2 regions of the Thermus thermamylovorans genome follow, and region 2 is predicted to be linked to the other one. Evidence: riboswitches for the same ligand, from Rfam matches in the RefSeq annotation. Region 2 holds a riboswitch; the other holds the start of a gene.
The links. A riboswitch is a leader RNA that binds a small molecule or an ion and turns the genes downstream of it on or off. The one in region 2 is predicted to bind thiamine pyrophosphate.
Positions count from the first base shown of each region.

Region 1: it holds a riboswitch for thiamine pyrophosphate, as region 2 does, so the genes downstream of both, thiE (thiamine phosphate synthase) here and ETP66_RS07025 (thiamine ABC transporter substrate-binding protein) in region 2, are expected to answer to the same signal.

Region 1 covers NZ_SIJL01000010.1:46,810-61,580, forward strand. The annotation lists gene thiC (phosphomethylpyrimidine synthase ThiC) at 1-206, opposite strand, end outside; gene ETP66_RS08495 (NAD(P)/FAD-dependent oxidoreductase) at 203-1,144, opposite strand; gene ETP66_RS08500 (thiazole synthase) at 1,141-1,923, opposite strand; gene thiS (sulfur carrier protein ThiS) at 1,924-2,118, opposite strand; gene thiE (thiamine phosphate synthase) at 2,105-2,725, opposite strand; TPP riboswitch at 2,795-2,905, opposite strand; gene ETP66_RS08515 (calcium/sodium antiporter) at 3,022-3,987, shown strand; gene ETP66_RS08520 (hypothetical protein) at 4,084-4,509, opposite strand; gene ETP66_RS08525 (hypothetical protein) at 4,662-5,231, opposite strand; gene ETP66_RS08530 (sensor histidine kinase) at 5,255-6,580, opposite strand; gene ETP66_RS08535 (response regulator transcription factor) at 6,555-7,199, opposite strand; gene ETP66_RS08540 (serine/threonine-protein kinase) at 7,196-9,151, opposite strand; gene ETP66_RS08545 (PP2C family protein-serine/threonine phosphatase) at 9,151-9,906, opposite strand; gene ETP66_RS08550 (hypothetical protein) at 9,933-11,648, shown strand; gene purF (amidophosphoribosyltransferase) at 11,705-13,102, opposite strand; gene purL (phosphoribosylformylglycinamidine synthase subunit PurL) at 13,095-14,771, opposite strand, start outside.
Region 2 covers NZ_SIJL01000007.1:95,740-110,510, reverse strand. The annotation lists gene dusA (tRNA dihydrouridine(20/20a) synthase DusA) at 1-857, shown strand, start outside; gene ETP66_RS07065 (tetratricopeptide repeat protein) at 750-1,379, opposite strand; gene ETP66_RS07060 (glycogen synthase) at 1,390-2,739, opposite strand; gene ETP66_RS07055 (RNA-binding protein) at 2,782-3,420, shown strand; gene rpoB (DNA-directed RNA polymerase subunit beta) at 3,605-6,964, shown strand; gene rpoC (DNA-directed RNA polymerase subunit beta') at 6,990-11,567, shown strand; gene ETP66_RS07040 (fuculose-1-phosphate aldolase) at 11,725-12,303, shown strand; gene ETP66_RS07035 (hypothetical protein) at 12,300-12,539, shown strand; gene ETP66_RS07030 (alpha/beta fold hydrolase) at 12,509-13,354, shown strand; TPP riboswitch at 13,367-13,460, shown strand; gene ETP66_RS07025 (thiamine ABC transporter substrate-binding protein) at 13,482-14,516, shown strand; gene ETP66_RS07020 (ABC transporter permease) at 14,563-14,771, shown strand, end outside.

The DNA of each region.
Region 1 (14,771 bases), on a different contig from region 2:
CCCAGGTTGGCGTTCACCTTGACGGAAAGCCCCTCCCCAATCCCCTTGAAGTCCCGAAGGGTGCGGTGGTTGGGGTTCCGGGGGATCACGATCCGCCCCGCCGCCACCCCCTCCCGCACGAACCCGGGGGAAACCCCCTCCCTCTCGGCCACGTAGGCCATCTCCTCGGTGACGATGCCCTTCCTCGCCGCCTCCAGCTGGGTCATGCCCCTACCCCCATAAGCTCCAGAACCCTCGCCGCGGTCCAGGGGGCCAGGAGAACCCCGTTCCTCCCGTGGCCCACCGCGGCGTAGATGCCCTCCTCCACCTCCCCCACGAAGAGCTCCCCCACCGGCCGGTAGCCCCAGAGGGCCTCCCGGAACCGGGCCCCTTCCAAGGGGGGAAAGCGCTCGTGGGCGTAGTCCGCAAGCCACCTGAGGCCGAAGAGGTCCACCCCCGGGGCCCAGCCCTCCCGCCCCGTGGCCCCCACGTACACCCCGCCCTCCCGGGGCAGGAGGTAGCCGTCCCCGGCGAAGAGGGGCATGGGGGGCGGCGCCCCCTCCAGGAGCAAGGCCTCCCCCTTCAAGGGCCGCACCCCCAGGCCAAACCGGCCGCCCCAGGCGCCCACGGCCAGGAGGATGCGCCTGGCCTCCAGGGAAAACCTCCCCCCCTCGCCCCGCCCGTGGATCCGCCCCGGCTGCACCCGATCCACCTCGGCGGGGACCAAGGGGGTTTCCATCGCCTCCAAGGCCTTCAGCAGGGCCTGCCGCAGGGCCCGGGGGTGCACGTACCCCCCGGGGAAGGTACGCGCCCCCCTCCCCCCCCGCACAGGGTAGGCCAAGGGCTCCCGGGCTTCCCAGGCCTCCTCTTCCCCTGGGGAAAGGGCCACCACCTGGGTCCCGGAGAAGTCCGCCTCCAGCGGCAAGCCCCAATCCCCAAGCTCCGCCAAGAGGTCGGGGTAGCGCTCCAGGCCGAAGAGGGCGGCCTCCAAGACCTCCCCGGAGAGCCCCTCGGGGTAGGGGGCCAGCATCCCCGCGCTGGCGGGGGTGGCCGCCCCCTCCTTGCCCGCGTCCAGGAGGAGGACCTCGAGGCCCCGCTTCCTGAGCTCGTAGGCGGCCAGGGCCCCGATGATCCCCGCCCCCACCACCGCCACTTCCGCCCTCATGGCGTCTTCCCCAGGGGAACCCCCTCCACGGGGCTGCTGGGGCTCGCCCCCTCCCTAGGGGGCATGGGCCCCGCCAGGTAGGCCCTCCTCCCCGCCTCCACCCCCAGGCGGAAGGCCTCGGCCATGGCCACGGGGTCCTTGGCCTCGGCGATGGCGGTGTTGACCAGCACCGCATCCAGGCCCAGCTCCAGGACCTCGGCCGCGTGGGAGGGGAGGCCGAGCCCCGCGTCTACCACCACCGGGGGGAGGGTGGCCCTTTCCCGGGCGAAGAGCTCCAGAAGGGCCCGGGTCCGCACCCCCCAGCCGGAGCCGATGGGGGCCGCCAGGGGCATCACCGTGGCCGTGCCCAGCTGGGCCAGCCTTCGGGCCAGGACCAGGTCCGGGCCGATGTAGGGCAGGACCAAAAAGCCCTCCGCCAACAGGGCCTCCGCCGCCTTCAGGGTCTCCACGGGGTCGGGGAGGAGGTAGGTGGGGTCGGGGATCACCTCCAGCTTCACCCAGCGCTCCCCGGTGAGGGCCCGGCCCAGGCGGGCGATCCTCAGGGCCTCCTCCGCGGTCTTGGCCCCGGCGGTGTTGGGGAGGAGCCTCACCCCCTCCAAGGCCTCCAGAAGCCCCACGTGCCCCGGGGCCTTGGCCTCCACCCGGCGGATGGCCACGGTGACCACCTCCGCCCCCGAAGCCCTTATGGCCTCCCGCATCACCCCGAAGTCCCGGAACTTGCCCGAACCCAGGATGAGGCGGCTTTTCAGCTCCACATCCCCTACCTTCCAGGTGTCCATCTAGCCTCCTTGCATGAGGGCCACCACCTCCACCACGTCCCCTTCCTGGAGCACGCGGTGGGGCAGCTCCCGCCCGGGGTAGGCCTCCTCGTTGAGGAGGACCGCCACCCGGGCAAGGTCCACGCCCAGCTCCTCCAGGACCTCCTTGAGGGTCCTCCCCTCCAGGGGCTTGGCCTCGCCGTTAAGCCACACCATAAAGCCGCTCCTTAAAGGCCCGGGCCGCCCCCTCGGGGTCAGGGGCGTCCAGGATGGCCCGCACCACCACGACGCGCCGGGCCCCGGCCTCCAAGACCCGGTCCAGGTTCTCCAGGGTGATCCCCCCGATGGCGTACCAGGGCTTCTCCCCGAGGCTTTCCGCGGCCCAGCGCACGTACCCCAGGCCCGCCGCGGGGCGGCCGGGCTTGGTGGGGGTCTCCCACACCGGCCCTACGGAGAGGTAGTCCGCCCCCTCCGCCAACGCCCTCAGGGCCTGCTCCGGGGCGTGGGTGGAGCGGCCCACCAGCCCCCGGAAGAAGCGCCGGGCCTCCTCCGGGGCGAGGTCTCCCTGCCCCAGGTGCACCCCGTCCGCCCCCAAAAGGGCCGCCAGGTCGGGCCGGTCGTTGAGGAAAAAGGGCACCCCGTAGCGCCGGGCCAGGGAGAGCATCCTCTCCCCCAGCGCCAGGATGGGCCTGGCCTCCCAGTCCTTGGCCCGAAGCTGCACCACCTCCACCCCGCCCCCCAGGGCCCTTTCCGTGCGGTCCAGGACCTCCTCCCAGGACCAGCCGGGCCTGGGGGTCACCACCAGGTACAGCCTTCCCAGCAAGGTCTCACCTCCTCAGGCCGGCAAGGCCAAGCCCTGCGGCCCGAGGAAGGCTGGGTTTTGGGGGTTTGGGCGCTTCCGCATAGGCTTCCCTCCGCCGGCATTACCCGGATCAGGTTCCAAGGGTTGCTGGGACCCACCCAGCTCTCAGCCCCTCGCTTGGGGGCACCCCTAGCCTGCCCCTCCACTCTAGCACGGGGGGTGGGGGGAAAGGTGAGCCGGGACACGGGCCTAAGGGGCGGTCCTCGCCCCGGCTGGATGTGGTGCCCGAGGGCCGGGCCCGGTAACCTCAATAGGGTATGGAATCCCTCTGGCACCTCTTCCTGGTCGCCCTGGGCATCCTCCTCCTCTACCTGGGGGGGGAGGCCCTGGTGCGGAGCGCCGTGGCCCTGGCCCGGGCCTGGGGCGTGGCCCCGGCGGTGGTGGGCCTCACCGTGGTGGCCTTCGGCACCAGCAGCCCCGAGCTGGCGGCCAGCCTGGCCGCGGCCCTGGCGGGAAGCCCGGGGATCGCCCTGGGGAACGTGGTGGGCTCCAACATCCTGAACCTCCTCCTCATCCTGGGCCTGGCCGCCCTGCTGGCCCCCCTGAGGGCCCAAGCCCGCTTCCTGCGGCAGGAGGTGCCCTTCATGCTCCTCGCCACCCTCCTCCTCTTCCCCGCCCTCTGGACGGGGGGCGGCATAGGCCGCCTCGAGGGCCTCCTCTTCGTGGGCCTTCTCCTGGGGTACATCGGGTTCCTTTACCGGGCCACGGAGGGGGCGGAAAGGGAGGTGGAGGAGGAGTTCGCCCGGGAGTTCGGGGGGAGGGGGAGGGCGGGCCTTGGGGACTACGGCCTCCTCCTCCTCGGCCTCCTCCTTCTGGCCCTGGGGGCCCGGGTGCTCACGGAGGGGGCGGTGGCCCTAGCCCGGGGGCTCGGGGTGCCGGAACTGGTCATCGGCCTCACCCTGGTGGCCCTGGGGACCAGCCTTCCCGAGGTGGCGGCCTCCTTGGTGGCCGCCCTCAAAAGGGAACCCGATATCGCCCTGGGCAACATCGTGGGTTCCAATATCTTCAACATCCTGGGCATCCTGGGCCTCACCGCCCTGGTCCAACCCCTGGCCTTCCCCCTGGCGGAGGTCGCCCGGGACCTGGGGGTTATGCTCCTGGCGAGCCTCCTCCTCTGGCCCTTCCTCTACACGGGAGGGCGGCTCGGCCGCAGGGAGGGGGTGGTCTTCCTCCTGCTCTACCTCCTCTACCTGGGCCTTTTGGCCCGGGACCTGGGAGGCTAGGTGCCCGCGCCCGGGTTGCCCCACCGGGAAGGAGCGTACCCGGGGCCCTCCCGGGGCCCCAGACGGCTTGGGCTTGGGGGGGTGCTCAGCCCGGCCTCAAGGGGGCGGCATCTTTGGGACCTCCGGCAGGGGCAGGGGCTCCAGGTCCTGGCCCAGGCGCAAGACCCCCACCACCAGACCTCGGTGGAGGACAAAACAGCGGTACTCCCTCGGGAGGACCACCACCCGCCGGGCCAGGGAAAGCTCCCCCAGAAAGGCCAAGGGGCGCCGGGGAAGAGGCCTCCCTCGGGGGGGGCCTGGGTGGGGCCGCAACCCTCCTCCCTCCAGGGCCAGGAGGAGGTAAGGCCGCTCCCGGCCCAAGAGGACCAGGGTGACGCCGTTCTCCCGGTACAGGGCCTGGACCTCCAGGCCTCGCACCACCTCCCAGCAGCGGTGGAGGACGGGGCCCGGCCAGGGGGGGCCCCCCTCCCCTAGGACCGGGCCCAGGGCCAGGAGGAGGGCCAGCCACCTAGGCGCGGGCATCCTGGCCCCTGGCTAGGCCACCCCTCGAGGCAACCCCGGCCGACAGCAGGCCGGGCCCCCTTCTGCCAAGCCTTTCCGCCTTTCACCGGGAAGGGCTGGAGGGGCACCTTTCTCCGGAACCCCCTCCCCGAAGGGGTCAGGACAGGGTGGCATCAGAAGCCCCGCTCCGCCGAGATCAGGGCCAGGGCCGCCCGGGAGAGGAGCAGGGCCCGTCCGGGCTCCCCCTCCAGGCGGCCTTTGGCCTCGGCGATGAGGTCTTGGATCAGGGGATCCTGGCCCCGGTAGTAGACCAGCTCCCTCTCCACCCGGTCCACCGCCCTCCTAGCCCCTTCCGCCAAGCGGGGAGCAAGCTCCGCCCGGGGCCTGCGCCCGGGGGCGAAACGCCCCTGTCCCCGGCCGGGGCCCAAGCCCATGCGGGGGGCAGGGCGGGCCGGGGGCTGGGCCCGTGCCTCCGGCTCCCCCCGGGCTGCCCGGAAGAGGAGGAGGGCAGCCTGGGCCTCCCGCGCCGCCCGGAAGTAAGCCCGCTCCCCGTAGCTTGTCTCCGCCCGGGCCTTCAGGCCCTGGGCCCAGCCCAGAAGCCGTTCCTCTCCCGAAGCCCCTTGGGCCACCGTTTGGAGCCGGGCTAAGGCGGCGGCCGCGGCCGCCGCCTGCCGGTAGTCGGTCCCTTGGGCTAAGGAAAATCCCGCCGCCAAGAGGAAGAGCCCCCAAAGCACCTGCTTCATGGCTTCACCTCCCGGGTCTCAAGCTAGCCCCTTTGGCCAAAGGGCGCACGGGGAGAAAGCTTAAGGGAGGCCAAAGGCAAGGAGAACCCCACGGCGGCCCCGCCCCGGTTTTCCGCCACCGCCTGCCCCCCGTGGGCCCGGGCCACCGCCGCCACCAGGGCCAGGCCCAAGCCTGTGCCCCGCCCCCCGTGGACAAAGGGTTCGAAGACCCGGGGGAGGAGTTCCGGGGGAAAGCCGGGCCCCGCGTCTACCAACCAGAGCCAAAGCCGCTCCCCCTCCAGCTGAACCTCCCCCCTAAGGGGCAAGGCCCCGTGCCGCTGGGCGTTTTCCCGAAGGTTCTCCACCGCCAGGGCCAAAAGCTCGGGATCGGCCAGGGCCACTCCCTCCCCCTTCACCTCTATGGCCCGCTCTTCCAGGAAGGCCCGAAGGTCCAAGGGGACGGGCCGGATTGTGGTGGCCTCAAGGCGAGAAAGCCGCAAAAGCCCCGCCAGGATGGCCTCCATGCGCTCCGCCTCCCGCAAGGCCCCGGCCAAGGCCCGGGGCTCGGACCTGCGCTGGAGCACCTCTAGGTAGCCCTTGAGGGCAGTCAGCGGGGTGCGCAGCTCGTGGGAGGCGTGGCGGGCAAAGCGGCGGGCCGCCTCCTCCTTCTGGGAAAGCTCGGCCAGAAGGCCTGCCACCCGGGCCAAAAGCCCGTTCAAGGCCGCCACCACCGGCTTGAGCTCCGCCACCTTGGGGTCCGGCAAGGGGGATAGGTCGGCGGGGGCCCTCTCCTTGAGGAAAAGGGTCAGGTGGGAAAGGGGCCGCAAGGCCCAGGAGAGCCCCAAGGCGGCCAGGAGGAACACCAAAAGGAGTACCCCCCCGCCCCAGGTGGCGTAGAGGAGGAGAAGCCGCCGGCCCAGGCCCGCCGCCCCCTCTAGGGGCACCGCCAAGCCGAACCCGCCCCCCTCCCAGGGGAGAGCCACGAAGAGCACCCCCCGGTGGACCCCTTGGTAGGCCCGCCCTTCCGCCAAGACCCGCGGCAGGTCCGGGGGAAGCTCCCAAGCCTCCAGCTGGGTAAAGGCGATCCCTTCCCCTACCACGAATCCCACCCCGCCCCCCAGGGTCTGCCCCAAGCGGAAAAGCTCCAAAAGAAGGGCCTCCACCGGCTGTTCCCGCGGGGAGGGGGTCTCCAGCAACCCCTCCTCCCGCAGGAGGAAGAGCCGGGCGTAAAGGGCCCGCCTCAGGTCCTCCGCCGCCGCCCGCTCCGCTTCCCTTGCCGAGAGGAGGGCCAGGGGCAGGGCCAAGAGGAGGAGGGCCAGAAGGAAGAGGGTAAAGAGCCTGGCCCTAAGGGAGGCAAAGACGGTAGCCATAGCCGCGCACCGTCTGGATGGGACCGGGCTCCCCCAAGGCCTTGCGCAGGAGGGAGAGGTGGACCTCGAGGGTGGCAGGCTCCACAGGCTCCCCCCAGACCTTGAGCATCAGGGCCTCCTTGGGGATGACCTCCTCTGGGGCCTCCAAGAAGGCCCGGAGGAGGAGGAAGGCCTTGGGGGGAAGGGCAAGCCGCCTCTTTCCGCGGTAGGCCTCCATGCGCCGGGGGTAGAGGCGGAGGTCCTTGTAGACGAGAACTTCCGCTTGCCTGTGGGCCCGCCGGTGCAGGGCCTCGAGGCGGGCCAAAAGCTCCTGCAGGCTATAGGGCTTCACCAGGTAGTCGTCGGCCCCCTCCTTCAAGCCCTTCACCCGCCACTCCACCGCGTCCAAGGCGGTGAGCATAAGCACCGGCACCTCCGAGCGGGCGCGGATCTCCCTGAGGAGGGCAAACCCGTCCCCCTCGGGCAGGAGGACATCCAGGACCACGGCCTCGGCCCAGGGGAGAAACCCCAGGGCCTCCTTCGGGCCCCAGGCGGCCCGCACCTCGTGCCCTTCAAGGGAGAGGCCGAGCTCCAAGGCCTCCCGCACCCCAGGATCGTCCTCCACCACGAGCACCCTCATGCCGGCTTCTGCCAAAGGCTAAGGGACCGCACCGGGGCGTAGACCTCCAGAGGCGGCAGGGCCTCGCCGGTCCTGAGGTCGATGCGGTGGACCCGGCTCGCCCCCCGCCGCGCCGCGTAGAGGACCCCCCCAAGGGGCAAAAGCTCCACCAGGCTCATCCGGTCCTCCCCCTCCAGGAGGGGGAGGGCGTAGGAGGCCAGAAGGGCCCCCGAGAGATCTACCACCCGCACCTTGGCCGCCTCCACGTCGTAAAGGTAAAGCCGCTCCCCCGCCACCCCCACCCCGCCCAAAAGCCTCAGCTCCCCGCTCTCCTTGGTGCGGCGGAAGGCGTAGCGGGAGAGGTAACGGCCCTCAGGGGTGAGGCGCTGCACCTGGCGGTTGCCGTAGTCCAGGACGAAGAGGTGCTCCCCCGCCGCCACCAGGGCCTTGGGGTCTTGGAAGGTGCCCCGCCCTGGGCCCTGGCCGCCGAAGCGCCCCTGGTACTGCCCCTTCAGGTCCAGGCGGCTGATGGTGGCGGTCTCCCCGTCCAGGACGAAGAGGGTGCCGTCCGCCACCGCCAGGGCCAGGGGGAAGAGGAACTCCCCGGGCCTCATCCCGTAGGGCCCGGCGGAGAGGAGGAGCTCCCCTTCCGGGGAGAAGCGGTGCAGGAGCTTGGCCCCGTGTTCGAAGACGGCGACCCAGATCCCCCCCTCGGGGTCGGCGGCGGCGGCCAGGGGAGGGGCGGGGAAGTGGCCGGGGGAGGAACCGATGCCGGAAAGGAGCCTCGCGGCGGTGCCCTCCATGTCCAGGAGACGCACCGTGCCCTTTTTGGCCTCCACCCCCAGGAGGAGGTAGTGGGGGTGGGGCAGGCCCTTTTCCTCTTGCCAAGGCCCCTCGAGGCCCCGGATCACCTCCTCCAGGCTGGGGCGCTTGGCCGGGTCCTTCTCCAGCATCCTGAGGACCAGGTCGGAAAGGGCCTGGGGGATCTCCGGGCGGAGCTGCTTGGGCGGGGTGGGCACCTGGAAGATCTGCTGGTGGATGACGGTCTCGTACCCCCCGGTGAAGGGAGGCTGGCCGGTCAGGGTCTCGTAGAGGACGATCCCCAGGGAGTAGATGTCCGAACGGTGGTCCAGCTTCTGCCCCTTGGCCTGCTCCGGGCTCATGTAGACCGGGGTGCCGATGCGGGCCCCGGTGATGGTGAGACGGGTGAGCACCTTCCCCGCGGCGATGCCGAAGTCCATGAGGCGCACGCCCCGGGGGTCCACCCCGTCCTCCCGCAAAGCCCCCCGGAGGACCATGACGTTCCCCGGCTTGATGTCCCGGTGGACGATGCCCTGGGCGTGGATGTGGCGGAGGGCGTCCGCCACCCGGGCGAGGACGGCCACCGCCTGCTTGAGGCTTAGCCGCCGTTCCTCGATGAGCTTGTCCAGCCCCTCCCCGTCCAGGAACTCCATGGCGATGTAGTGGACCCCCTCCACCTGGCCGTGGTCGTAGACCTTGACGATGGCGGGGTGGTCCATCCGGGAGAGCACCTCGGCCTCCCGGTGGAAGCGGCGCACGAAGCGGGGATCCCCCACAAACCGCTCCTGGGGCACCTTGAGGGCCACCAACCGGCCCGTCTTCCTGTCCTTGGCCTTGTAGACGGTGGCCATGCCCCCCAGGCCCACCTTTTCCAGGATCTCGTAGCGGCCGGAGAGGGCCTCGGCCTCCTCTCTGGCCTGGGGCCGGCCCGGCCGCCCATCGGCGGGGGGTGGGCGCCGCCTGGGCCTCCGGCGGGGGGCCAGGTAGACCCGGGGGGCCACCAGGACCCCGAGGCCCAGGAGGAGCCAAGGCCAAAGGGGCTCCCCCCGCACCCCCGTGGCCCAGCCCGCCCCGACCAGGAGGGCCAGTAAGAGGAAGAGGGGCCAAGGGGCAAGCCGGGAGACCAGGAGGGCGGTAAGCAGGACCAGGAGGAGGGCCAAAAGCCAGTGCATCACTCCACCCTCATGGCCACAGCGGTCACATTGTCATCGCCTCCCCGGCGGAGGGCCTCGGAGAGGAGGGCCTCGAGACCCCTTTGGAGGTCGCGGCCCAGGCACCACTCCTCCTCGGGGACCAAACCGTAGAGCCCATCGGTCACCAGGAGCACCCCTTCCCCCGGCAAAAGCCGCACCTCCTTGAGGTCGAACCGGGCCCCGGGCAGGCCCAAAGCCCGGGTGAGGACGTTGCGGTAAGGATGGCGCTCGGCCTCCGTGGGGGTGAGCAACCCCTCCTTGAGGCGCTCCGCCACCCAGGAGTGGTCCTCGGTCAGGCGTTCCAGGCCGCCCGGGCCCAGCCGGTAAGCCCGGGAGTCCCCGATGTGGCCCACCACCCCTTCCCGGGTCCAGTCAGCGTAGAGGAAGGCGGTGAGGGTGGTGCCCATGCCCCGGTACTCCGGCCTTTCCGCCTCCTTCTCCACCCGCTTCTGGGCCAGGGCCAGGGCCTTTTCCATCACCCGGGAAAGCCCCACCGCGGGGCGGTCTCCCTTGAGGTGATCGGCATAGGCGCGCATAGCCTCGGAAAGCGCCTCGATGGCCACCTTGCTGGCCCGCTCTCCCGCCTCCAGGCCCCCCATGCCGTCGGCCACCGCCAGGAGGAGGAGGTTGCCCTGGGGCACCTCCAGGCGCAGCACCCGGTGAAAGTCCTCGTTGTTCTGGCGGCGGCCCACGTGGGAAACGGCGGCCACGCTGAACCGGGGAGCCAGGCGCATCAGGTCCATTGTACTAGGATGGAGGGGTGGACCCCCTGGCGGACCTGGTGGACCTCTACGAGTACCGGGTGGAGGACCTGCTGGCGGGGCGTAGCCCCAAAGGGGGCAAGAAGGCCCTGCTCCGGCTTAGGGCCCAGCTGGCCGAGGCCCGCCTCCCAGGCCCTCTGGCCAAACGGTTCCGCCAGGCGGACGCCCGCTTCCGCGCCCTGAGGGCAAAGCCCGCGGAACCTCCCCTGGACCTGACCAGCCTGATGCCCGAGGACCTCTCCCCCCCGCCCCAAAGGGAAGCCCAACCAGCCCTGCAGACCATGGCCCTCAAGGTCTGGCGGCTCCTCACGGAGCGGGAGGTGCGGGTTAAGGCCAAGGAATTGCTCTTGGGGCGCCGGGAGGAGTTACGGCTCATCCACGCCTTTTTGCAAAACTACCTGGACTACCGGGAGAAGGAGGGCTTCCGGCGGGACTTCAACCTCTCCCGCTTCTCCCCTACCCATGCCATCCCCTCCCTCTCGGAAAGCCTGCTGGACCTGGAGGACCCCAAGGTGGCCGAGGCCCTAGTGGCGGATTTCCTGGAAACAATCCTGAATCTACCTCGGGACCTCCCCCTTCCCCCCGAGGAAACCCGTACCTACGTCCGGCGCTTTCTGAATCGGCTCCTGGATTGGGAAGGGGCCTACGGCCTGCCCCCCAGGCGGGACCTCTTGGCCCTCAGGCGGGCCCTGGAGGAAGCCCGGCGCCTGGGCGCGGGCACCCCGGAGGTGGCCCGGCTGGAGGAGCGCCTGAGGCGGGAGGCCCAGGAGGAGAGGCGCCGCGAGCTCCTCTTGGAGGAGGAGCGGGGGCGTTTCCGCGTGGCCCTGGAGAAGGTGCTGGCCCTCCTCAGCCTCCTCCCGAGCCCCCAAGGGGAGACTCCCTGGCCGCGGGTGCCCGAACCAGGCCGGCTGGAGGAGAACCTCGCCACCCTGCCCCTGGCGCCGGGCCGCATCCCCTTAGGCCCCCTCACCCTCACCTTGAGCCAGGTGGAGGGCACCTGGCACCTGGGCCTGGGGGGGGAGGACTACCCCCTGGGGGTGGACTCGGACACCCTGGTGATCCCCTGGGAAGACCTCGAGGTCCTCGCCGTCCGGGAAGGGGGGCTCCTCCACCTGCGGCTGGAGGCCCGCAGCGGGCTGCGCCTTTACGAGCTCCTGGCCGAGGGGCGGATCCTAGCCCTTCTCCTCCGCCCCGAAGGGGATTACGCCCACCTGCGGCTCCTCCGGGCCCTTTCCGCGCGGCTCAAAGGGGAGTTCAGCCCTCAGGCCTTTGGACCCGATCTGGCGGAGAAATACCGCCAGGCCCCCGAAGAAACCCTCCAGGACTTCGCCCGCAAGGTGCTGGAACTGGCCCTGAAACGCCTGGGACCCCTGGATCCCGGCCCCCCCCTTTCGGAGGTGGGCCAGGCCCTGGGCCTGGGGAAGGAAGCGGAGGCTTTGGCCGAGGCCCTGAAGGCCTACTTAGGCCGCCGCCCCCCCACCCGGGAAACCCTGGGGGGGGAGGTACACCTCCTCTCCCTCTCCCCGGAACCCGCCTCCTTGAGGGTGGGGCAGAGCGTCCTCTTCCTGAGGCTGCGGGAGGACGCCGCCTACATCGGCCAGGCGGGGGAGGTGCCCCGGAGGCTTAAGGACCTCCTGGTTTACCGCCTGGCCGAAGGCAGCCTGATCCTGGTGCGGGAGGGGTCGCGGGTAGCCTACCTCGTGGCGGAAACCTAAAGGCCAGGGATACGCCCTTCCCTTTTCGCGGCGCGGCAACCTCCGCGCGCGGCCACTCAGATGGCCTCCAGGGCCAGCTTCTCCCCTTCCCGATCCCCCGGAACCCCAGCGGGGTAGCGGCCGTTGAAGCAGGCCAGGCACACCGGTCCTCCGATGGCCCGCCTCACCCCCTCCTCGGAGAGGAAGGCCAGGGTATCGGCCCCGATGTAGGCCCTTATCTCCTCCACGCTCTTCTCGGCGGCGATGAGCTCCTTGCGGGCGGCGGTGTCGATGCCGTAGTAGCAGGGGAAGCGGATGGGGGGGCTACTGACGCGGAAGTGGACCTCCCGGGCCCCCGCTTCCCGCAGCATGCCCACGATGCGCCGGCTGGTGGTCCCCCGGACGATGGAGTCGTCGATGAGGACCACCCGCTTCCCCCGCACCGCCGAGGTGGGGGCGAGCTTGAGCCGGGTCTTGAGGTCCCGGAGCTCCTGGGTGGGCTGGATGAAGGTGCGCCCGGCGTAAGGGTTCTTGTAGAGGCCGTACTCCAGGGGGAGGCCGCTTGAGCGGGCGTAGCCCACCGCCGCCCCCATCCCCGAGTCCGGCACCGGCACCACGATGTCCGCCGCCGCGGGGGCTTCCCGGAAGAGCTCCATCCCCATGCGCACCCGGGCCTCGTAGGCTTCCACCCCATCCAGGAGGCTGTCGGGCCGGGCGAAGTAGATCCACTCAAAGGCGCACGGGGTGGGGCTTGGGGGAAGGACCTGAGCGCTTTCCAGCCTATCCCCCTCCACCCAGACCACCTCCCCGGGGCGCACGTCCCTGAGGTATTCGGCCCCCATGAGGGCGAGGGCCGGGGGCTCGGAGGCGAAGGCGTAGCCCTGGGGGAGCCTCCCGATGGCGAGGGGCCTCACCCCGTGGGGGTCGCGGAGGGCCACCAGCCTTTGGCGGTCCATAAGCAGGATGGAATATCCCCCCTCCAGAACCCGCATGGCCTCCGCCGCCGCCTGGGGAAGGGGGAGGTGGCCCAGGCGGGCGAGGAGGAGGAGCATCACCTCGGTGTCCGTGGTGCTCTGGAAGGTGGCCCCTTCCCGGAGAAGGCGGTCGCGGAGGGGCTTGGCGTTGGTGAAGTTGCCGTTGTGGACGATGGCCAGGACGCCGTGGGCGGTGCGGGCGGTGAGGGGCTGGGCATTAAAGCGCAGGTTGGAGCCGGTGGTGGAGTAGCGGGCGTGGGCCAGGCCCAGCCGGGCCTCGAGGCGGCGGAGCCGCTGCAGGCGCTCCTCGGTGAAGACCTGGTTCACCAGGCCCAGGTCCTTTTCCACCAAAAGCTCTTTACCATCGGAGACGGCGATCCCCGCCGCCTCCTGCCCCCGGTGCTGGAGGGCGAGAAGGCCCAGGTGCAAAAGCCCCGCCGCGTCCAGGGGAGCCTCACCCCATATCCCAAGGACGCCACATTCCTCCTGGGGTTTATCCATCCAGCACCTCCCGCAAGGGCCTCTGCCAAACAGCGAGCAGCTCGGCCACCCCCCACTCTAGCACCCCTTCCGGGGTCAGGACCGTGAGGGTGCTCCCCCCCGTTTCCCCCAGGACCCGGTAGGGGAGGCCGAGCTCCTCCAGGCGGAGGGTCGCCTCCTGGAGGTCCTCCTTGGCCACGGTGAAGAGGACGCGGCTCGGGGCCTCCCCGAAGAGGGCCTTAAGCCCCCTTTCCCGCACCTCCACCGTGGCCCCCAGGCCGTAGGGGAAGGCCATCTCCGCCAGGGCCACCAGGAGGCCGCCTTCCGCCAGGTCGTGGGCGGTCCGGGTGAGGCCCAGGGCGATGAGCTCGCGGATGGCCTCCTGGACCTGGCGCTCCCGCGCGAGGTCCAAAGGCGGCGGGTGGCCCAGCTCCCGCCCGGTGAGGAGGTAGAGGACCTCGCTGGCCCCCAGGTGGCCCCGCTCCTCCCCGAGGAGGAGGATCACCTCCCCGGGCTTGCGGAAGCCCATCTCCGCCCGGCGGCGCACGTCCAGCACCCCCACCACCCCCACCATGGCCGTGGGGGGGATGCGGCGCCCGCCGCTTTCGTTGTAGAGGGAGACGTTCCCGGAAACCACCGGCACCCCTAGGGCCTCACTGGCCTCCCTGAGGCCGGCGATGGTCTCCTGGAGCTCAAAGTAACCCTCCGGGGTCTCCGGGCTTCCCAGGTTGAGGCCGTCGGTGTAGGCGAGAGGCCTCCCCCCCACCACGCTCACGTTGCGGCAGGCCTCCGCCAGGGCGTGCATGGCCCCAAGCCGGGGGTGGAGGCGGCTGTAGCGGGGGTTGTGGTCCACCTTGGCGGCGATGCCCAGGTTTGTGCCCTTTACCCACAAGACCGCTGCGTCCCCCTTGCCTGGGACCAGAGCGGTGCGGGTGCCCACCTGGTGGTCGTAGCGCTCGTAAACCGCCTCCCGGCTGGCGAGGTTGGGGGAGGCCAGGAGCCTGGGGAGGACCTCCTGGGGGTCGGCCTCCAGGGGGGGCAGGGGGGTTTCCCGGAGCCTCCTGATCTCCGGGTCCTCCCGCCCCACCCGCACGTAGGTGGGGGCTTCCGCCAGGGCCTCCGTGGGCACCTCGGCCACCACCTCCCCCCGGAAGAGGACGCGGAAGACCCTCTCGGGGATGGTCTTGGCCACGGGCACGCAGTCCAGGCCCCAGCGCTGGAAGACCGCCTCCAGCTCCTTCTCCTTCCCCTCCTTGGGCACCAGGACCATGCGCTCCTGGCTTTCCGAGAGGAGGAGCTCGATGGGCCCCATCCCTGCCTCCCGGGTGGGGACCTGGTCCAGGTGGAGCTCCACTCCCAGGCCCGACTTGTGGGCGAGCTCGGCGAGGCTAGAGGTGAGCCCTGCTGCCCCCATGTCCTGCACGCCTTCCACCAGGTCCCGCTCGATGGCCTCGAGGGTGGCCTCCATGAGGAGCTTCCCCAGGAAGGGGTCCCCCACCTGCACCGCCGGGCGGTCCTCCTCCTTGTCCGCGGCGAGCTCCCGGCTGGCGAAGGCCGCCCCCCCGATCCCGTCCCGCCCGGTCTTGGCCCCGGCGTAGTAGAGGGGGTGGCCCAAGGAGGCCCGGCTCCGCCTCAGGTGCTCCTCCCTCAGGAGCCCCAGGCACATGGCGTTCACCAGGGGGTTTTCCCG
Region 2 (14,771 bases):
CCGTCGCCCTGCAGCTGGCGGGCTCGGACCCCAAGAGCCTGGCAGAGGCCGCCCGCATCGGGGAGGCCTTTGGCTACGACGAGGTGAACCTGAACCTGGGCTGCCCCTCGGAAAGGGCCCAGAGGGGAGGGTACGGCGCCTGCCTCCTCGGGGATCCCGGGCGGGTGGCGGAGATCCTAAGGGCCATGGCGGAGGCGGTGCGGGTGCCGGTCTCCGTGAAGCTGCGCCTGGGCCTCGAGGGCCGGGAAACCTACCCGGAGCTGGCGGGGATGGTGGAGCGCTTCGCCGAGGCGGGGGTGAGGGTCTTTATCGTCCATGCCCGAAGCGCCCTCCTCGGCCTCTCCACCCGGGCGAACCGGGAAATCCCTCCCCTGAGGCACGGCTGGGTGTACCGCCTAAAGGCGGACTTTCCCCAGCTGACCTTCGCCCTGAACGGGGGGGTGCGCACCCTGGAGGAGGCGTTGGCCCACCTCGGGCGGGTGGACGGGGTGATGCTGGGCCGGGCGGTGTACGAGGACCCCTTTGTCCTGGCGGAAGCGGACCGCCGGGTGTTCGGCCTGGACCGGCGGCCGACCCGCCTCCAGGTGGCCCGGCGGCTGCGGGCCTACCTGGAGGAGGAGGCCCTGAGGGGCACCCCCCCCTGGGCGGTCCTCCGGCACGCCCTCAACCTCTTCCGGGGCCAGCCCAAGGGGAGGCTCTGGCGGCGCCTCCTCGCCGAGGGGCGTTCCCTTACGGCCCTGGACCGGGCCCTAAGGGCGCTGGAGGACGAAGAAGTAAAGGAAGGCGGCCAGGAGGAAGACCCAGACCCAAAGGGGCACCCGCAGGCGGCGCTGGGGCCTGCCCGTGGCCGGGTCTAGGGGGGGCGGGGGGCGGAGCTTGAGGCGGTTGGCCCGCTTGAGGTGGGCCACCATCCGGTCCAGGTCCCCCTTCCGCTTGTAGAGGGCGGCCAGGTTCTCGTGGACCAGGGGCTCCTCGGGGGCCAGCCTCAGGGCCTGCTGGTAGAGCTCCAAGGCGGCCTCCAGCTCCCCCCGCTCCTGGTGGAGGTTGCCCAGGTTGGTGAGGGCCCGGTGGTGGCCGGGGTCCAGCTCCAGGGCCCTGCGGAAGCGGGCCTCGGCCTCCTCCCGCCTGCCCTCCCGCACCGCCCGCACCCCCAGGAGCACCTCCCTTTCGGCGGCGAAGAGGGGGTCCTTCAGGCCCTCGGGGGCTTCCTCCAGCTGGGCCAGGCCGGAGAGGAGCCGCTCCTTCAGGTCCCCGGAGAAGCCCTCCGCGTAGTCCCTGGCCCCCCCGTAGTCCCTGGAGCGCAGGAGGCGGAGAAAGTGGAGAAGCGCCTGGGCCTCGGGGTCGCCGGCCAGGGCGCGGGCCTCCAGGTCCTTGACCATCCCCCCCATCTTAACCCTGGGGGCCCGCCCCCTGACCGAGGGCCCACCGGTAGGCCTCCAGGTACCGGGGGGCGCTTCGCCTCCAGGAGAAGTCCCTCCCCATGCCCGCAAGGCCCAGCCCCTCCGCCCCCAGGCGAAAGAGGCGCAGGACGCCGTAGAGGAGGCCCTCGGGGTGGTAGCTCCGGAAGAGGACCCCCGTCTTCCCGTCCTCCACGGTGTCCCTAAGCCCCCCCACCGCCCGGGCCACGGGGGGGGTGCCGTAGCGCTGGGCGATCATCTGCACCAGGCCGCAGGGCTCGAAGCGGCTGGGGACTAAGAGGGCGTCCGCCCCCGCGTAGACCAGGCGGGCCAGGGTCTCGTCGTAGGCCTCCACGAAGCGCACCCGCCCGGGGTGGGCCGCCTCCGCCTCCCGGAAGGGCCGGGCCAGCCCCTCCTCCCCCACCCCCAGGACCAGGAGGCGGAAGCCCAGCTCCAGGAAATGGGGCAGGGCCTCCAGAACGAGGTCCAGGCCCTTCTGGGGGTCCAGGCGGCCCACGTAGGCGAGGAGGGGCGCGGCGAGCCCCGTGCGCCCCCAAAGGGCCTCCTTGGCCCGGGCCTTGCCCGAGGGGTCCTCCCGGGAGTAGGGGGCGGGGAGGTGGGGGTCCTGGGCCGGGTCGAAGGCCTCGAGGTCCAGGCCGTTCAGGATGCCGAAAAGCTTCCCGGCATGCCGGCGCAAGACCCCCTCCAGGCCCATGCCGAACTCGGGGGTCTTTATCTCCTCCGCGTAGGAGGGGCTCACCGTGGTCACGGCCCGGGCGAAGACGATCCCCGCCTTCATCAGGTTCACCCGGCCGTGGAACTCCAGGGCCTCCATGTGGAAAAGGCTCCAGGGAAGCCCCGTCCAGTGGAAGAAGAGGGCGGGTTCCACCAGGCCCTGGTGGGCCAGGTTGTGGATGGTGTAGACGGCGGGCACCTTGGCGGCGAGGGCCAGGAGGGCCGCGGTCCAGTCGTGGGCGTGGACCAGGTCAAACCCCAAGGCCACCTCCGCCGCCCCCAGGGTGAAGCGCAGGTAGCGCTCGGCGTCGTCGGGGTAGCCGTAGACCCGCTCCCGGTCGAAGCCCTCCACCCCGAGGAGGAGAAAGCGCACCCCCCCCTCCACCCGCTCCCCCAGGGAGGCCCGCACCTCCCGGCCGGCGAAGCGGTAGGCCACCTCCCCCACCCCCCGGGCGGGAAGGCCCCGGTGCCAGGGGAGGAGGACGGCGGCCTCCACCCCGAGGGGCCTGAGGGCCTTGGGCAGGGCCCCCACCACATCCGCAAGCCCCCCCACCTTCACCAGGGGAAAGGCCTCGGGGGCCACCAGGAGGACGCGCACGGGGCCCATGTTACCCCCTTGGGCGGGAAAGGTGGTATCCTCACCCTTGCCGTGACCGACCTCTCCTCCTACCTCAAGCGGGCCCGGGGGGGGCGGGTGGTGCGGACCGGCTTCCTGGACCTCGAGGCCCAAGCCCTTCTGGAGGAGGCGGCCCGGGCCGAGGGGCTTAGGGTGGCCTTCTTCGGGGGCTTCCCCCTGGCGGAGCGGAAGGTGGCCGTGCTCCACCCGCCGGAGGTCCCTTCTGTGCACGACCCGGTGGAGGTGGCCTTCCTGGAGCGGGAGCCCCCGGACCTGGGGGAGGCCCTGGGGGATGTGGAGGAGTGGGAAGGGGGCTATCTGGTGGCCCTCCTGCCCCAGGGGAGGAAGGCCCTGCAGGAGGCGGGCCTCCTCCTCCTGCCCCCCCCGGAAGGGGCCTTGCGGGCCAGGGGCGAGCGGGTGCGCACCCTGGTGGTGCCCTCCCTAAGGGTGGACGCGGTGGGGGCCAAGGGCTTCGGCGTCTCCCGCACCTACTTCGCCCAGGGGGTGAGGGCGGGGAAGGTGCGCCTGAGGGGCAGGCCCGCCTCCCCCAAGGACGAGATGGCCCCGGGGGACACCCTCCTGGCGGAGGGCCTGGGGAGCCTGAGGCTTTTGGAGGTGCTTGGCGAAACAAGGCGGGGCAACTATAAAATCAAGGTGGAGGTGACGCGCTAAGGGCCAAGGGACTGGGCGGAATGGGCTTGACGGGACCGGGGTTAGCCCTATAGGCTAAGGTTTGTGCTCTTTGGTCGGGCCAAGGGAGCACGGTAAGAGCCAGCCGCCGCGGGAAGGCAGCCTCCCCGCGGAAGAACCCTGTTAGCTTACCTCGGGCGGCCCGCTTCCCCCTTTGAGGTGGCGCATGGAGATCAAGCGGTTCGGTCGCATCCGAGAGGTCATCCCCCTTCCCCCCCTGACGGAAATCCAGGTGGACTCCTACAGGAAGGCCCTGCAGGCGGACGTTCCCCCAGATAAGCGGGAGAACGTGGGCATCCAGGCGGCCTTCAAGGAAACCTTCCCCGTGGAGGAGGGGGACAAGGGCAAGGGCGGCCTGGTGCTGGACTTCCTGGAGTACCGCCTGGGGGAGCCCCCCTTCTCCCAGGACGAGTGCCGGGAGAAGGACCTGACCTACCAGGCTCCCCTCTATGCCCGGCTCCAGCTCATCCACAAGGACACCGGCCTCATCAAGGAGGACGAGGTCTTCCTGGGGCACCTCCCCCTCATGACCGAGGACGGCTCCTTCATCGTGAACGGGGCCGACCGGGTGATCGTCTCCCAGATCCACCGCTCCCCGGGGGTCTACTTCACCCCCGACCCGGCCCGCCTGGGGCGGTACGTGGCCAGCATCATCCCCCTGCCCAAAAGGGGCCCCTGGATCGACCTGGAGGTGGAGCCGAACGGCACCGTCTCCATGAAGGTCAACAAGCGCAAGTTCCCCCTCATCCTCCTCCTCCGGGTCCTGGGCTACGACGCCGAGACCCTCTCCCGGGAGCTCGGGGCCTACGGCGACCTGGTGGGGGGCCTTCTGGACGAGGGGGTGCTGGCCATGCGGCCCGAGGAAGCTCTGGTGCGCCTCTTCACCCTCCTGCGCCCCGGGGACCCGCCCAAGAAGGACAAGGCCCTGGCCTACCTCTTCGGCCTCCTGGCCGACCCCAAGCGCTACGACCTGGGGGAGGCGGGCCGGTACAAGGCGGAGGAGAAGCTGGGGGTGGCCCTCCAGGGGCGCACCCTGGTGCGCTTTGAGGAGGGCGAGTTCAAGGACGCGGTCTTCCTGCCCACCCTGCGCTACCTCTTCGCCCTCACCGCCGGGGTGCCGGGCCACGAGGCGGACGACATCGACCATCTGGGCAACCGCCGCATCCGCACCGTGGGGGAGCTCATGGCCGACCAGTTCCGCGTGGGCCTGAGCCGCCTGGCCCGGGGGGTGCGGGAGCGGATGGTCATGGGGTCCTCCGACACCCTCACCCCGGCCAAGCTGGTGAACAACCGGCCCCTGGAGGCGGCCATCCGGGAGTTCTTCGGCCGCAGCCAGCTCTCCCAGTTCAAGGACGAGACCAACCCCCTCTCCTCCCTGCGCCACAAGCGCCGCATCTCCGCCCTGGGCCCCGGGGGCCTCACCCGGGAGCGGGCGGGGTTCGACGTGCGCGACGTGCACCGCACCCACTACGGGCGCATCTGCCCGGTGGAGACCCCGGAAGGGGCCAACATCGGCCTCATCACCTCCCTGGCCGCCTACGCCCGGGTGGACGAGCTGGGCTTCATCCGCACCCCCTACCGCCGGGTGCGGGATGGGGTGGTGACGGAGGAGGTGGTCTACATGACCGCCACCGAGGAGGACCGCTACACCATCGCCCAGGCCAACACCCCCCTGGAGGGGGACCGCATCGCCACCGACCGGGTGGTGGCCAGGCGCCGGGGAGAACCGGTGATCGTGGGCCCGGAGGAGGTGGAGTTCATGGACGTAAGCCCCAAGCAGGTCTTCTCCGTGAACACCAACCTCATCCCCTTCCTGGAGCACGACGACGCCAACCGGGCCCTCATGGGCTCCAACATGCAGACCCAGGCGGTGCCCCTCGTCCGGGCCCAGGCCCCGGTGGTGATGACGGGCCTCGAGGAGCGGGTGGTGCGGGACTCCCTGGCCGCGGTCTACGCGGAGGAGGACGGGGAGGTGGTGGCGGTGGACGGCCGCCGCATCGCGGTGCGCTACGCGGATGGCCGCCTGGTGGAGCACACCCTGCGCCGCTTCGTGCGCTCCAACCAGGGCACCGCCCTGGACCAGCGCCCCCGGGTGGACGTGGGGCAGCGGGTCAGGAAGGGCGACCTCCTGGCGGACGGCCCCGCCTCCGAGGGGGGCTTTTTGGCCCTGGGACAGAACGTCCTGGTGGCCATCATGCCCTTTGACGGCTACAACTTCGAGGACGCCATCGTCATCAGCGAGGAGCTCCTCCGGCGGGACTACTACACCTCCATCCACATCGAGCGCTACGAGATCGAGGCCCGGGACACCAAGCTGGGCCCCGAGCGCATCACCCGGGACATCCCCCACCTCTCCGAGGCGGCCCTGCGGGACCTGGACGAGGAAGGGGTGGTGCGCATCGGGGCCGAGGTGAAGCCCGGGGACATCCTGGTGGGCCGCACCAGCTTCAAGGGCGAGCAGGAGCCTTCCCCCGAGGAGCGCCTCCTGCGCTCCATCTTCGGGGAGAAGGCCCGGGACGTGAAGGACACCTCCCTAAGGGTGCCTCCAGGGGAAGGGGGGATCGTGGTGGGCACCCTGCGCCTGCGGCGGGGCGACCCCGGGGTGGAGCTCAAGCCCGGGGTGCGGGAGGTGGTGCGGGTCTTCGTGGCCCAAAAGCGCAAGCTCCAGGTGGGGGATAAGCTGGCCAACCGCCACGGGAACAAGGGGGTGGTGGCCAAGATCCTCCCCGTGGAGGACATGCCCCACCTGCCCGATGGCACCCCGGTGGACATCCTCCTGAACCCCCTGGGCGTGCCCAGCCGCATGAACCTGGGCCAGATCCTGGAGACCCACCTGGGCCTGGCGGGCTTCTTCCTGGGGGAGCGCTACATCTCCCCGGTCTTCGATGGGGCCACCGAACCCGAGGTCAAGACCCTCCTGGAAGAGGCCTTCGACCTCTACTTCGGCCGGCGTAAGGAGGAGGGCTTCGGGGTGGACAAGCGGGAACGGGAGGTCCTGGCCCGGGCGGAGAAGCTGGGCCTGGTGAGCCCGGGCAAGAGCCCGGAGGAGCAGCTCAAGGAACTCTTCGTCCAGGGCAAGGTGGTCCTCTACGACGGCCGCTCCGGGGAGCCCCTGGAGGGCCCCATCGCCGTGGGGCAGATGTTCATCATGAAGCTCTACCACATGGTGGAGGACAAGATGCACGCCCGCTCCACCGGCCCCTACTCCCTCATCACCCAGCAGCCCCTGGGGGGCAAGGCCCAGTTCGGCGGGCAGCGCTTCGGGGAGATGGAGGTCTGGGCCCTCGAGGCCTACGGGGCCGCCCACACCCTGCAGGAGATGCTCACCCTCAAGTCCGACGACATCGAGGGCCGCAACGCCGCCTACGAGGCCATCATCAAGGGGGAGGACGTGCCCGAGCCCAGCGTACCGGAGTCCTTCCGGGTCTTGGTGAAGGAGCTTCAGGCCTTGGCCCTAGACGTGCAGACCCTGGACGAACGGGACAACCCCGTGGACATCTTCGAGGGCCTGGCGTCCAAGCGGTAGCACCCTCAGGCGAGTTGGAGGAAGGATGAAAAAGGAAGTCCGCAAGGTCCGCATCGCCCTGGCCTCCCCGGAGAAGATCCGTTCCTGGAGCTACGGGGAGGTGGAGAAGCCCGAGACCATCAACTACCGCACCCTGAAGCCCGAGCGGGACGGGCTTTTCGACGAGCGCATCTTCGGCCCCATCAAGGACTACGAGTGCGCCTGCGGCAAGTACAAGCGGCAGCGCTTTGAGGGCAAGGTGTGCGAGCGCTGCGGGGTGGAGGTCACCAAGAGCCTGGTGCGCCGCTACCGCATGGGCCACATCGAGCTGGCCACCCCCGCGGCCCACATCTGGTTCGTGAAGGACGTGCCCTCCAAGATCGGCACTCTCCTGGACCTCTCCGCCACCGAGCTGGAGCAGGTCCTCTACTTCAGCAAGTACATCGTCCTGGACCCCAAGGGGGCGGTGCTGGATGGGGTACCCGTACAGAAGCGCCAGCTCCTCACGGACGAGGAGTACCGGGGGCTCCGCTACGGCAAGCAGGAGACCTACCCCCTGCCCCCAGGGGCGGATGCCCTGGTCAAGGACGGGGAGGAGGTGGTGAAGGGGCAGGAGCTGGCCCCTGGGGTGACGAGCCGCATGGACGGGGTGGCCCTCTACCGCTTCCCCCGCCGGGTGCGGGTGGACTACCTGAGGAAGGAGCGGGCCGCCCTGCGCCTGCCCCTGGAGGCGTGGGTGGAGAAGGAGGGCTACAAGCCCGGGGAGGTCCTGGGGGAGCTTCCCGAGCCCTACCGCTTCCGGGCGGAGGAGGCGGGGGTGGCGGAGCTCAGGGAGCTTGAGGAGGGCCACCTCCTCCAGGTGCGCCAGGAGGAGGCGGTGGTGGCCCGCTACTTCCTGCCCGTGGGCCTCGCTCCCCTGGTGGCCCAGGGGGAGATCGTGGAGAAGGGGCAGCCCCTGGCGGAGGGCCGGGGCCTCCTGCGCCTGCCCCGCCACGTGACCGCCAAGGAGGTGGAGGCGGAGGAGGAGGGGGACACCGTCCACCTCACCCTCTTCCTGGAGTGGACCGAGCCCAAGGACTACCGGGTGGCCCCCCACATGAACGTGGTGGTGCCCGAAGGGGCCAGGGTGGCTCCTGGGGAAAAGATCGTGGCCGCCATCGACCCCGAGGAGGAGGTGATCGCCGAGGCCGAGGGGGTGGTCCACCTGCACGAGCCCGCCAGCATCGTGGTGATGAGGGCCCGCCTCTACCCCTTCGAGGACGACGTGGAGGTCACCACCGGGGACCGGGTGGCCCCGGGGGACGTGCTGGCGGATGGGGGCCGGGTCAAGAGCGAGATCTACGGCCGGGTGGAGGTGGACCTGGTCCGCAACGTGGTGCGGGTGGTGGAGTCCTACGACATCGACGCCCGCATGGGGGCGGAGGCCATCCAGGCCCTCCTCAAGGAGCTGGACCTGGAAAAGCTGGAGGCCGAGCTTCTGGAGGAGATGCGGCATCCCTCCCGGGCCCGGCGGGCCAAGGCAAGGAAGCGCCTGGAGGTGGTGCGGGCCTTCCTGGACTCCGGCAACCGCCCCGAGTGGATGGTGCTGGAGGCGGTGCCCGTGCTGCCCCCCGACCTCCGCCCCATGGTCCAGGTGGACGGGGGGCGGTTCGCCACCAGCGACCTCAACGACCTCTACCGCCGCCTCATCAACCGCAACAACCGCCTGAAGAAGCTCCTGGCCCAGGGGGCTCCGGAGATCATCATCCGCAACGAGAAGCGCATGCTCCAGGAGGCGGTGGACGCGGTGATCGACAACGGCCGCCGGGGGGCCCCCGTCACCAACCCCGGCTCCGAGCGGCCCCTCAGGAGCCTCACGGACATCCTCTCCGGCAAGCAGGGCCGCTTCCGGCAGAACCTCCTGGGCAAGCGGGTGGACTACTCGGGGCGGAGCGTCATTGTGGTGGGGCCCCAGCTCAAGCTCCACCAGTGCGGCCTGCCCAAGCGCATGGCCCTGGAGCTCTTCAAGCCCTTCCTCCTCAAGAAGATGGAGGAGAAGGGCATCGCCCCCAACGTGAAGGCCGCCCGGCGCATGCTGGAGCGCCAGCGGGACATCAAGGACGAGGTGTGGGACGCCCTGGAGGAGGTCATCCACGGCAAGGTGGTCCTCCTGAACCGGGCCCCCACCCTGCACCGCCTGGGGATCCAGGCCTTCCAGCCCGTCTTGGTGGAAGGGCAGTCCATCCAGCTTCACCCCCTGGTCTGCGAAGCCTTCAACGCCGACTTCGACGGGGACCAGATGGCGGTGCACGTGCCCCTCTCCTCCTTCGCCCAGGCGGAGGCCCGCATCCAGATGCTCTCCGCCCACAACCTCCTCTCCCCGGCCTCGGGAGAGCCCTTGGCCAAGCCCAGCCGGGACATCATCCTGGGGCTTTACTACATCACCCAGGTGCGCAAGGAGAAGAGGGGCGCGGGCAGGGAGTTCGCCACCCCGGAGGAGGCCCTCGCCGCCCACGAGCGGGGCGAGGTGGCCCTGAACGCCCCCATCCGGGTGGCCGGCCAGGAGACCAGCGTGGGCCGGCTCAAGTTCGTCTTCGCCAGCCCCGACGAAGCGCTTTTGGCCGTGGCCCACGGGCTTCTGGACCTGCAGGACGCGGTCACCGTGCGCTACCTGGGCCGGCGCCTGGAGACGAGCCCGGGCCGGGTCCTCTTCGCCCGCATCGTGGGCGAGGCGGTGGGGGATGAAAAGGTGGCCCAGGAGCTTCTCCAGATGGACGTGCCCCAGGAGAAGAACTCCCTCAAGGACCTGGTCTACCAGTCCTTCCTGCGCCTGGGGATTGAGAAGACGGCAAGGCTCCTGGACGCCCTCAAGCACTACGGCTTTACCCTTTCCACCACCAGCGGCATCACCATCGGCATCGACGACGCGGTGATCCCCGCGGAGAAGCAGAAGTATCTGGAGGAGGCCGACCGCAAGCTCCTGCAGATCGAGCAGGCCTACGAGATGGGCTTCCTCACCGACCGGGAGCGCTACGACCAGGTGATCCAGCTCTGGACGGAGACCACGGAAAAGGTCACCCAGGCGGTTTTCAAGAACTTCGAGGAGAACTACCCCTTCAACCCCCTTTACGTGATGGCCCAGTCCGGGGCCCGGGGTAACCCCCAGCAGATCCGCCAGCTTTGTGGCATGCGGGGCCTCATGCAGAAGCCCTCGGGGGAGACCTTCGAGGTGCCGGTACGCTCCTCCTTCCGGGAAGGCCTCACCGTGCTGGAGTACTTCATCTCCAGCCACGGGGCCCGGAAGGGTGGGGCGGACACCGCGCTGCGCACCGCGGACTCCGGCTACCTCACCAGGAAGCTGGTGGACGTGGCCCACGAGATCGTGGTGCGGGAGGCGGACTGCGGCACCACCAACTTCATCTCCATCCCCCTCTTCCAGCCCGACGAGGTGACCCGCTCCTTGCGCCTCAGGAAGCGCTCGGACATCGAGTCCGGCCTCTACGGCCGCGTCCTGGCCCGGGAGGTGGAGGTGCTGGGGCAGAAGCTGGAGGAGGGGCATTACCTCACCCTCGAGGACGTGGGGCTCCTCATCAAGGCGGCGGAGGCCGGGGAGATCCGGGAGGTGCCGGTGCGGAGCCCCCTCACCTGCCAGACCCGCTACGGGGTCTGCCAGAAGTGCTACGGCTACGACCTCTCCATGGCCCGGCCCGTCTCCATCGGCGAAGCGGTGGGGGTGGTGGCGGCGGAGTCCATCGGGGAGCCCGGCACCCAGCTCACCATGCGCACCTTCCACACGGGCGGGGTAGCGGTGGGCACGGACATCACCCAGGGCCTGCCCCGGGTGATCGAGCTCTTCGAGGCCCGCAGGCCCAAGGCCAAGGCGGTGATCTCCGAGATCGACGGGACGGTGCGCATCGAGGAGACGGAGGAGCGGCTTTCCGTCTTCGTGGAGTCCGAGGGCTTCGCCAAGGAGTACAAGCTGCCCAAGGACGCCCGCCTGGTGGTCAAGGACGGGGACTACGTGGAAGCGGGCCAGCCCCTCACCCGCGGGGCGGTGGACCCCCATCAGCTCCTGGAGGCCCGCGGCCCCGAGGCGGTGGAGCGCTACCTGGTGGACGAGATCCAGAAGGTCTACCGGGCCCAGGGGGTGAAGCTCCACGACAAGCACATCGAGATCGTGGTGCGGCAGATGCTCAAGTACGTGGAGGTCACCGACCCCGGGGACAGCCGCCTCCTGGAGGGCCAGGTCCTGGAGCGGTGGGACGTGGAGGCCCTGAACGAGCGGCTCATCGCCGAGGGCAAGACCCCGGTGGCCTGGAAACCCCTCCTCATGGGGGTCACCAAGAGCGCCCTTTCCACCAAGAGCTGGCTCTCCGCCGCCAGCTTCCAGAACACCACCCACGTGCTCACCGAGGCGGCCATCGCCGGGAAGAAGGACGAGCTCATCGGCCTTAAGGAGAACGTCATCCTGGGCCGCCTGATCCCCGCGGGCACGGGCTCGGACTTCGTGCGCTTCACCCAGGTGGTGGACCGGAGGACCCTGAAGGCCATCGAGGAGGCCCGGAAGGAGGCGGTGGAGGCCAAGGAGAAGGAGCCGGCCCTCCGCCGCCCCTTGCGCCGGGAGCAGCCCGGGAAGCAGGCCTGAGATCACCCCACGCGGGCAAAGCCCGCGTGGGGGCCCCGGCAAGGATACCCTGCTCCGGCGTGCGCCGGGGCGGGGATCCCGGTGGTTTCAGGATGTGGCCCGGTGCGGGGCCTTTGAGGGGTAGCCCCATTCCTTCCCCCCGGGCCATAATGGGCCCATGCGGGCGCGGCTCTACACCGCCTTCCGCCAGGTGGGGGAGGACCTCTTCGCCCAAAGGCTCATCTCCGCCACCGCGGGCAACTTTTCCGCGCGCACCAAGGAGGGCTTCCTCATCACCCGAAGCGGGGTGCAGAAGGCCCGCCTGACCCCCGAGGACCTGGTGGAGGTGCCCCTCGAGGGTCCCTTTCCGGAAGGGGCCAGCGTGGAGAGCGTGATCCACCGGGAGGTCTACCTGAAGACCCCCGCCCGGGCCATCGTCCACGCCCATCCCCGGGTGGCGGTGGCCCTCTCCTTCCATCTGGAGCGCCTGGTGCCCGTGGACCTCGAGGGCCAGTACTACCTGAAAGAGGTGCCGGTGCTCGCTCCCAGGACCCTCTCCGCCACCGAGGAAGCCGCCTTTGCCGTGGCTGAGGCCCTCAAGGCGCACCGGGCCTGCCTCCTCCGGGGCCACGGGGCCTTCGCCATAGGCCTTAAGGAGAGGCCCGAGGAGGCCCTTCTGGAAGCCTACAGCCTCCTCACCACCCTGGAGGAGAGCGCGGAGATTCTTCTGTACCATCGCCTTTGGGGGAAGGGATGAGGGTGCTTTTTGTGGAAGGGAAAGATCGGGAGGCCCTCCAGGCCCTGGCCCGAGAACTCCCCCACCCTTACTGGCTCCTGCAGGGGGAAGGGGTGTGGCTGCTGGAGGTCTTCGGGACGGGGGAGGAGGCGGAGGTGAGGGCCCGGGCCCTGCCGGGCCTTAGGGTTTGGGCTTTCACCCTCGAGGATGGGGTAGTCTATAGGGGATGCGGGAAGAAATCGGCTACATCCCCGTAGGGGAGGCGGAGCTCTACGTGGAGGACGTGGGGGATCCCCGCGCCCCCACCCTCCTCGTCCTCCACGGGGGGCCCGGGGGCAACGCCTACGCCCTGCGGGAGGGCCTGGAGGAGTACCTGGAGGGCTTCCGGGTGGTCTACTTCGACCAGCGGGGCTCGGGGCGGAGCCTGGAGCTCCCCCAAGACCCCCGGCTCTTCACCGTGGACGCCCTGGTGGAGGACACCTTGGGCCTGGCCGAGGCCCTGGGGGTGGAGCGCTTCGGCCTCCTGGCCCACGGCTTCGGGGCCATCGTGGCCCTGGAGCTCCTCCGCCGCTACCCCGAGGCCGAGGGGGCGGTCCTCCTCGCCCCCTGGGTGAGCCTCCCCTGGCTCGCCCGGAGGCTGGCGGAGGCCGCGGGGCTCGCGCCCCTTCCCGACCCGGAGGAAAACCTAAAGGCCGCCCTGGAGCGGGCCGAGGCCAAGCTCCTCTTCGACCGGCTCACGTTCCCCACCCCCCACGGGCGCCTTCAGTACGAGTGGGTGGCCGAGGGCTCGGGCATCCTGGGCCCCGACACCCCGGCCCGGGCTTTCCTGCAAAACGGCCTCTGGCGGCTGGACTACACCCCCTACCTCTCCCCAAGCCGCAAGCCGGTGGCCGTGGTGGTGGGGGAACGGGACGGCACCAGCTACCCCTACGCGGAGGAGGTAGCCGCCCGCCTTGGGGCCCCCATTCACGTGGTGCCGGAGGCGGGACACTACCCCTGGATCGACCAGCCGGAGGCCTTTGGGGAAGCTCTGACCGCTTCCCTGAGGGCCCTCCTGGCCCGGAAGGCCTAGGTGCTAGACTGGGGATGTCACCGGGGGTGCCCCACCAGGGGCTGAGAGATACCCTTGGAACCTGATCCGGGTAATGCCGGCGTAGGGAAGGTGACCGAGGCCCCTCCCGGTGACAAGGAGGGGTTTTATGTTGCGAGCCTTTGCCCTTGCGGTTTTTTTGGCTTTGGCCTTTGCCCAGGAGATCGCTGTTCTCACCCACGGGAGCTTCTCCCTGGACAAGAACCTGATGGCCCAGTTTGAGCGGGAGACGGGCCTAAGGCTCCGCTTCCTCAAAGGGGGGGACGCGGGGGAGACCCTGAACCGGGCCATCCTCACCAAGGGGGCCCCCATCGCCGACGTGATCTACGGCTTCGACAACACCTTCCTTTCCCGGGCCCTGGAGGCGGACATCCTCTTGCCCTACCGGAGCCCCGAGATCCGGAACCTGAAGGCCACCTTGCTCCTGGACCCCAGCTTTCGCGCCCTTCCCGTGGACTACGGCTGGGTGAGCCTGAACCACGACCGGGCCTACTTCAAGGACCGCCCCCTGCCCAAGGCCCCCGCGGACCTCACCCGCCCCGAGTACGCCCGGCTCCTGGTGGTGCAAAACCCCGCCACCAGCTCCCCGGGGCTTTCCTTCCTCATGGCCACCGTGGCCCGCTTCGGCGAGGACGGGTACCTGGACTTCTGGGCCAGGCTCCGCGACGGGGGCGTGCGGGTGGCCAAGGGCTGGAGCGAGGCCTACTACACCCACTTCACCCTCTACAAGGGGGATCGGCCCCTGGTGGTCTCCTACACCACGAGCCCCGCGGCGGAGGTCTACTACTCCGAGGGCAAGTACCAGGAACCCCCCACGGGGAACCTTTTCCCGGAACTCGCCTTCTTCCAGGTGGAGTTCGTGGGCATCCTGAAGGGGACCAAGAATCTGGAAGGGGCCAAGAGGGTAGTGGACTGGCTCCTCTCCAAGCCCGTGCAGGAGAACATCCCCACGGAGATGTGGATGTACCCGGCCCGCCGGGACGCTGCCTTGCCCCCGGTGTTCCGCTTCGCTCCTGAGCCCTTGGGCAGCGTGCGCCTGGACCCCAGGGCCATGGCCCAGAACCGGGAGCGCTGGATCGAGGAGTGGACCAAGGTGGTCCTCCAGGGGCAAAGCCCCGAGGCGGTGCGCCGTGGGCGGCGGTGAGGCTGCCCAGGGCCTCCTCCGGCCAGGCGAGGGGGTATAAAGGGGCGTGGCCAGGCTCGCGGGGCTTTTCGTCCTCCTCTTCCTGGGCCTCGCGCTCTTCTACCCCCTCGGGCGCATCCTGGCCCTGGGGGTGGGGGAGGGGTTCGCTCAAACCCTAGCGAACCCCTACTACTGGGAACGCTACCTCTGGAGCCTGGAGTATGGGCTCCTTTCCGCCTTCCTGACCCTTTCCCTGGCCCTCCCCCTGGCCTTTCT